Regions from separate parts of the Streptomyces sp. CA-249302 genome, predicted to be linked through region 2. Evidence: riboswitches for the same ligand, from Rfam matches in the RefSeq annotation. Region 2 holds a riboswitch; the other holds the start of a gene.
What was found. A riboswitch is a leader RNA that binds a small molecule or an ion and turns the genes downstream of it on or off. The one in region 2 is predicted to bind glycine.

Region 1 (3,567 bases), 5.8 Mb from region 2:
GCGCTGTACGCGATGGCGCTGGCACGTGACGACCGGCCCGTGGTGGCCGAGCGGGAGGCCAAGTCCGTGTCCGTCGAGGACACGTACGACGTGGACATCCATGACCGGCTGCGGGTCGGGATGGAGGTGCAGCGGCTGGCGGACCGGTGTGTGCGGCGGCTGCGGGGCGCCGGGTTGTCGGGGCGGACCATCGTGTTGAAGGTGCGCCGGTACGACTTCTCGACGCTGACTCGGTCCGAGACGTTGCGGGGGCCCACGGATGATCCGGGTGTGGTGCGGGAGGCTGCGGCTCGGTTGCTGGAGTCCGTGGACACGACGGGGGGTGTGCGGTTGCTGGGGGTCGGGGTGAGCGGGCTTGCCGACTACACGCAGGAGGATCTGTTCGCGCAGGCCGCGGGGGTGGGGGTGAGCGAAGAGGCCGATGCGGAGCATTCGGTGGAGGAGGGGAAGGAGAGCGCTGAAGAGGCGCACGCGGGGGGCGGCGAGCGGCGGTGGGCCGCGGGGCACGATGTGCGGCATGCCGAGTTCGGGCATGGGTGGGTGCAGGGGAGTGGGCTGGGTCGGGTGACCGTGCGGTTCGAGACGCCGCAGTCGGAGGTGGGGCGGGTGCGGACGTTTCGGGTTGACGATCCCGAGCTGGAGCCGGCCGAGCCGTTGCCGCTGGTGCCGGGGAGGCCGGGGGCCGCGATGGACGGCGTGCGCGCCTGACCGGTGCCGGGGCTGGGGGCCCGGTGTTACGCGTCCGCGTCCTCTGTTCCTGCCAGCTTGCCGAAGTCCCGGTCCGGGAACGGGGGCGGGGGAGCTACGTCCAGGCCGTAGTGGTGGTAGAGCTGGAGTTCTTGTTCGGGGGAGAGGTGGCGGCCTACGCCGAAGTCGGGGGCGTCCTTGATGAGGGCGCGGTCGAAGGGGATGTGGAGAGTGCCCTCGACCAGTTCGCTGGGCTCCAGGGGGACGAAGGCGTCCCGGGAGAAGAGGCCGGTGCGTATGGCCGCCCACTCGGGCACGCCGGTCGCGTCGTCGAGGTAGACCTCGTCGATCGTGCCGATCTTCGTGCCGTTGCGGTCGAACGCCTTGCGGCCGATCAGGTTGCGCGGATCGATGTCGGTCTGCACGGGCCCTCCACTTGGTCGCAACTCATTCGTAAGCACTACAAAAGAGCACATTGGTGAAGGCGGCCACTCGAAGGCCCGGGTGGGGTGCTCGCTTGGTAGGCTGGCACCGGCTGCTGACCCCGTGCGGGAGAGTCTTCCGGAGATCGTCCGGAGGCGCCGAAGGAGCAAATCCTCCCCGGAATCTCTCAGGCACACGTACCGCACGGACGAGGTCACTCTGGAAAGCAGGGCGGGTGTCGACGGCTTCCGCTCTCACCGACGGTGAAAACCGGGGGCTCTTGGGCGACCCGGTGAAACTCTCAGGTTGAGATGACAGAGGGGGAGGCCGATCGGGTACCCGCGCCGTGGTGCCCCTCGAAGGTCGCGTCAGACCAGGAGGCCTCCGCAATGACCGCCCATCGCATTCCGCTCGCCGAGCTCGAACAGGGAATCCCCTTCGAGCAGCGCCATATCGGCCCCGATCACGAGGCTCGGGCCAAGATGCTCGCTCAGGTCGGCTACGGCTCGCTGGACGAGCTGACCGCCGCCGCCGTGCCGGACGTGATCAAGAACGCCGACTCTCTTGATCTTCCGGGAGCGCGTACCGAGGCCGAGGTGCTGGCCGAGCTGCGGTCGCTGGCCGACCGGAACCAGGTGCTCGACTCCATGATCGGGCTCGGCTACTACGGGACCTTCACGCCGCCCGTGATCCTGCGGAACGTGATGGAGAATCCGGCCTGGTACACGGCCTACACGCCGTATCAGCCGGAGATCTCCCAGGGGCGGCTCGAGGCGCTCCTCAACTTCCAGACCATGGTCGCCGAGCTCACCGGGCTGCCCACCTCCGGTGCCTCGCTGCTGGACGAGGGCACGGCCGCCGCCGAGGCGCTGGCCCTCTCCCGGCGGATGGGGAAGAACAAGAAGGGGCTCTTCCTCGTCGACGCGGATGTCCTTCCGCAGACCATCGCCGTGATCGAGACGCGGGCCGAGCCGACCGGCGTGGAGGTCCTGGTCGCCGATCTGAGCGAGGGCATCCCGGCCGAGATCGCCGCGCGTGAGATCAACGGCGTGCTCCTCCAGTACCCCGGCGCCTCCGGCGTCGTACGCGACATCAAGCCGCTGATCGACCAGGCTCACGGGCTCGGCGCGCTCGTCACCGTCGCCGCCGATCTGCTCGCGCTGACGCTGCTGAAGTCGCCCGGCGAGCTCGGGGCCGACATCGCGGTCGGTACGACGCAGCGGTTCGGTGTGCCGATGGGCTTCGGCGGGCCGCACGCCGGCTACATGGCCGTACACGAGAAGTTCGCGCGCAGCCTGCCCGGGCGGCTCGTCGGGGTGTCCGTGGACGCGGACGGGCACAAGGCCCACCGGCTGGCGCTCCAGACGCGGGAGCAGCACATCCGGCGGGAGAAGGCCACCAGCAACATCTGTACCGCGCAGGTGCTGCTCGCCGTCATGGCCGGCATGTACGCCGTGTACCACGGGCCCGAGGGGCTGAAGAGCATCGCCCGGCGGACCCACCGGTACGCCACGATCCTCGCCGCGGGGCTCACCGCCGGCGGGGTCGAGGTCGTGCACAACGCCTACTTCGACACGCTCACCGCGCGGGTCGCCGGGCGGGCCGCCGAGGTCGTCGCGGCCGCGCGGGAGAACGGGGTGAATCTGCACCTCGTCGACGCCGACCAGGTCTCGATCGCCTGCGACGAGACGACCCGGCGGGCCCAACTGGGCGCCGTGTGGGGCGCGTTCGGGGTCGAGGGCGACATCGAGGCGCTGGACGAGGACACCGCGGAGTCCCTCCCCGAGGGGCTGCTGCGCGGCGACGACTACCTCGCCCACCCCGTCTTCCACCAGCACCGCTCCGAGACCTCCATGCTGCGCTACCTGCGCAGGCTGGCCGACCGCGACTACGCGCTCGACCGCGGCATGATCCCGCTGGGCTCCTGCACCATGAAGCTCAACGCGACCACCGAGATGGAGCCGGTCACCTGGCCCGAGTTCGGGCAGCTGCACCCCTTCGCGCCCGCCGAGCAGGCGCAGGGCTATCTGACGCTGATCGCGGAGCTGGAGGAGCGGCTCGCCGAGGTCACCGGGTACGACAAGGTGTCGCTTCAGCCCAACGCCGGGTCGCAGGGCGAGCTGGCCGGGCTGCTCGCCGTACGCGGATATCACCGTGCCAACGGGGACGAGCAGCGGACCGTGTGTCTCATTCCGTCCTCCGCGCACGGTACGAACGCCGCGTCCGCCGTCATGGCCGGGATGAAGGTCGTCGTCGTGAAGACCGCCGAGGACGGCGAGATCGACGTCGAGGATCTGCGGGCGAAGATCGAGCAGCACCGGGACGAACTCGCCGTGCTGATGATCACGTACCCCTCCACGCACGGTGTGTTCGAGGAGCATGTCGCCGACATCTGCGCTCAGGTGCACGAGGCCGGCGGGCAGGTGTACGTCGACGGGGCCAACCTCAACGCCCTTG
Region 2 (3,567 bases):
CCTGATCGCGCATCCAGTTCGCCACGGGGTCGTCCGTCACATCCAGCAGAACCAGGTTGACCGGCCACTGGGTGGGGATCCTGGTCACCGCCCGTTCCAGGGCCTGCAGCGGGAGGGCCCGCAGGTCGCCCTCGCGCAGGGAGAGTTCCACGCCGACGAACATCACCGGGTCCGCGGTCTCGATCGCGGCCAGGCAGCGGCGGGCCGTGGTGATCACGCCGGTCTCCGCGAACTCCGCCGACGCCGCGGCCAGGAAGTCGATCGGGTCGTCCTGCCAGTCCGGTTCGAAGAGCTTGACCCGGCCGCCGGAGGTGGGGCCGTCCAGGGCGGTACGGCCCACCCGGCAGAGTTCGGCGACCGCAGCGGGCGGCAGCGGCACGCCCACCACGCCGTCGGGGTTGATCGCCATGCCGACCTGCGGGGGCAGCCCGCGGGCGAACTCGACGGCCGGGGCGATCGTGTACGACATGTGGCCGCCGACGACCTGCCGGAACTGCTCCTCGGAGCTGAACACCGGGACGAAGGCCTGGCCCTCGATCTCCAGGGTGGGCAGGTCGAGGGGGCCGCTGTGCGGTCCGCCGCCACCGGGCAGCGGGATCCACACGTAACTGCGGCCGAGCACCTCGATGATCCGGCCGCCCGCGGCGGGTATGCCGAGGGAGGCCGACAGCACCTCCTCCAGCTCGTTGCCGGGCCATCCGCCGTGCGGATGGGGGTGCGCCTGCATGGGAAAGTCCGCGGGAAGATCCGCTGGGAAGTCCATCTGTCCGACCGCCTGCTGTGAACCACTGCTGTGAACCGCTGATGTGGCCAAAAGGCTAACGGGTAAGGAGGGACTGCGGTCAGCCCGTGAAGCCGATCCGGCGCAGCACGTCCGCCGCGTCCCGGTCGAGCAGCACCGCGGAGCCCACGCCGGCGGGCAGCTCACCCCGCTCGACCTGGCGGATCAGCCGGGCGGCCGCGTGCCGGTGGCGCAGGAACGCGTACCTCGACACACCCCGGCCGCGCTCGCGCTGCCCCGCCAGGGCGTCGCCGGCCGTGACGTCGAGCAGCAGCAGGTGGAGCGTGCCGCCGCGGCGGCGGGCCTCGCGGGCCAGCCAGTCGCGCACCCAGGCCTGCGTACCGCAGTCGTGCAGGACGACACCCCGGCCGCCGCGCAGGGCGCGGCGCAGTCCGGCGTAGTGGGCGAGGCGGACCAGGGGGCGGTAGACCGCGTACGGGAAGAAGCGGGGGGCGCGGGCGTCCCAGCGGTCGCGGGTGTCCTGGGAGTCGATGCGGACGCCGTTGACCGCTCGGTTCATCAGCGTGGACTTGCCGCTGCCGGGCAGCCCGGTGACGACGACGAGGTCGCGGGGGCCGAAGAGCAGGGCGTGCGGGCTGCGGCCCGAACGGTCGCGGAGGTCGCGGACCACCGGTGCCGGCCGTTCGCCGCACCGCTCGCGGGCCGGGGCCCCGGGCTGCTTGGGCAGCGCGAGAGCCGAGGTCGTGGCGTAGGCGGTGGTGGTCCTGTTCACCGTGATCGTCCTCCCCTGGGGCTTGGGTACGGAGTCCCATCCCCGTCGAGTGTAAAGAGAAGGTAATGCGCGGTGCCTCGCGTTTTCGTGATCGTCCTGCCACAGGCTGGTTACAGATGCGGCCCTGCCGTATGCCCCGGATGCGTGCAATGATGTGCGCGCCAACTGCATACCGGCCGTTTGAATCCGCGCGGGAGAGTCCCCAGGCGTACGCCGCCGGGGCGCCGAAGGAGCAAGTCCCTCCCTTGAATCTCTCAGGCCCCGTTACCGCGCGGGCGAGGCACATCTGAAAAGCGGGCCGCCTTCCCGGTGGTCCCACCCAAGGTGCAAGCCATGTCCCCCGTGGTCATGGCGAACCTCTCAGGTTCCGATGACAGATGGGGAGGAACGACCTCGCCGTGCCGTCATGCCTTGGGAGACATCCGTCCGATGAGCAGTACCGAAATCCGCCGTACCGCCCTCGATGCCCTGCATCGTTCGCTCGGCGCGACGATGACCGACTTCGCCGGCTGGGACATGCCGCTGCGCTACGGCTCCGAACGCGACGAGCACGTCGCCGTGCGGACCCGGGCCGGGCTCTTCGACCTCTCCCACATGGGCGAGATCACGGTGACCGGGCCGCAGGCGGCGCAGCTTCTCGACTACGCCCTCGTCGGCAACATCGCCTCCGTGGGCGTCGGCCGCGCCCGCTACACCATGATCTGCCGGGCCGACGGCGGCATCCTGGACGACCTGATCGTCTACCGGCTCGGTGAGACCGAATACATGGTCGTGGCCAACGCCTCCAACGCCCAGGTCGTCCTGGACGCCCTCGTCGAGCGTGCCCCCGGCTTCGACGCCGAGGTACGCGACGACCGGGACGCGTACGCCCTGATCGCCGTGCAGGGCCCGGAGTCCCCCGGGATCCTGAAGTCCCTCACCGACGCCGACCTCGACGGCCTCAAGTACTACGCCGGTCTGCCCGGCACGGTGGCCGGCGTCCCGGCCCTCATCGCCCGCACCGGGTACACCGGCGAGGACGGCTTCGAGCTCTTCGTGAAGCCCGAGCACGCCGTCGAGCTGTGGCAGGCGCTGACCAAGGCGGGCGAGGGCGCCGGCCTGGTCCCCTGCGGCCTGTCCTGCCGGGACACCCTGCGCCTGGAGGCGGGCATGCCGCTGTACGGGCACGAGCTGAGCACCGGGCTGACCCCCTTCGACGCCGGGCTCGGCCGGGTGGTGAAGTTCGAGAAGGAGGGCGACTTCGTGGGGCGCGAGGCGCTGGCGGAGGCCGCTTCCAGGGCTTCGGAAAACCCCCCGCGCGTCCTGGTCGGCCTGGTCGCCGAGGGGCGGCGGGTGCCGCGCGCCGGGTACCCGGTGGTGGCCGGCGGCGAGGTGATCGGCGAGGTCACCTCCGGGGCGCCCTCCCCGACGCTCGGCAAGCCGATCGCGATGGCGTACGTCGACGCGGCGCACTCGGCGCCGGGCACGGCGGGCGTCGGCGTGGACATCCGGGGCAGTCACGAACCGTACGAGGTCGTGGCGCTGCCGTTCTACAAGCGCCAGAAGTAATCCTTGGGCGTGAGCGCGGGCACATCACCGCTGCTCACGCACGTTTCCGGCAGTCACCCATTCACCACCACTCCCCCGCGTACAGGAGAATTCAGGCCATGAGCAACCCCCAGCAGCTGCGCTACAGCAAGGAGCACGAGTGGCTGTCGGCCGCCGAGGACGGCGTCTCGACGGTCGGCATCACCGAGTTCGCGGCGAACGCGCTCGGCGACGTCGTCTACGCCCAGCTTCCCGAGGTGGGCTCCGCCGTGACCGCGGGCGAGACCTGCGGCGAGCTGGAGTCGACCAAGTCGGTCAGCGACCTGTACTCCCCCGTCACCGGTGAGGTCACCGAGATCAACGAGGACGTCGTCAACGACCCGTCGCTCGTCAACTCAGCCCCCTTCGAGGGCGGTTGGCTCTTCAGGATCCGTGTCACGGAGGAGCCGGCCGACCTGCTCTCCGCCGACGAGTACACCGCCCAGAACGCCGGCTGAGGAGCCGTACACGCATGTCCGCACTGAAC

Region 1: it holds a riboswitch for glycine, as region 2 does, so the genes downstream of both, gcvP (aminomethyl-transferring glycine dehydrogenase) here and gcvT (glycine cleavage system aminomethyltransferase GcvT) in region 2, are expected to answer to the same signal.

Annotation. Positions count from the first base shown of each region.
Region 1 is NZ_JBNJMG010000001.1:1,667,143-1,670,709, reverse strand. It holds gene ACQEWB_RS07555 (DNA polymerase IV) at 1-708, shown strand, start outside; gene ACQEWB_RS07550 (PRC-barrel domain-containing protein) at 735-1,112, opposite strand; glycine riboswitch at 1,227-1,323, shown strand; gene gcvP (aminomethyl-transferring glycine dehydrogenase) at 1,500-3,567, shown strand, end outside.
Region 2 is NZ_JBNJMG010000001.1:7,505,162-7,508,728, reverse strand. It holds gene ACQEWB_RS34150 (enhanced serine sensitivity protein SseB) at 1-763, opposite strand, end outside; gene ACQEWB_RS34145 (AAA family ATPase) at 843-1,514, opposite strand; glycine riboswitch at 1,696-1,794, shown strand; glycine riboswitch at 1,795-1,901, shown strand; gene gcvT (glycine cleavage system aminomethyltransferase GcvT) at 1,944-3,062, shown strand; gene gcvH (glycine cleavage system protein GcvH) at 3,161-3,538, shown strand; gene glyA (serine hydroxymethyltransferase) at 3,553-3,567, shown strand, end outside.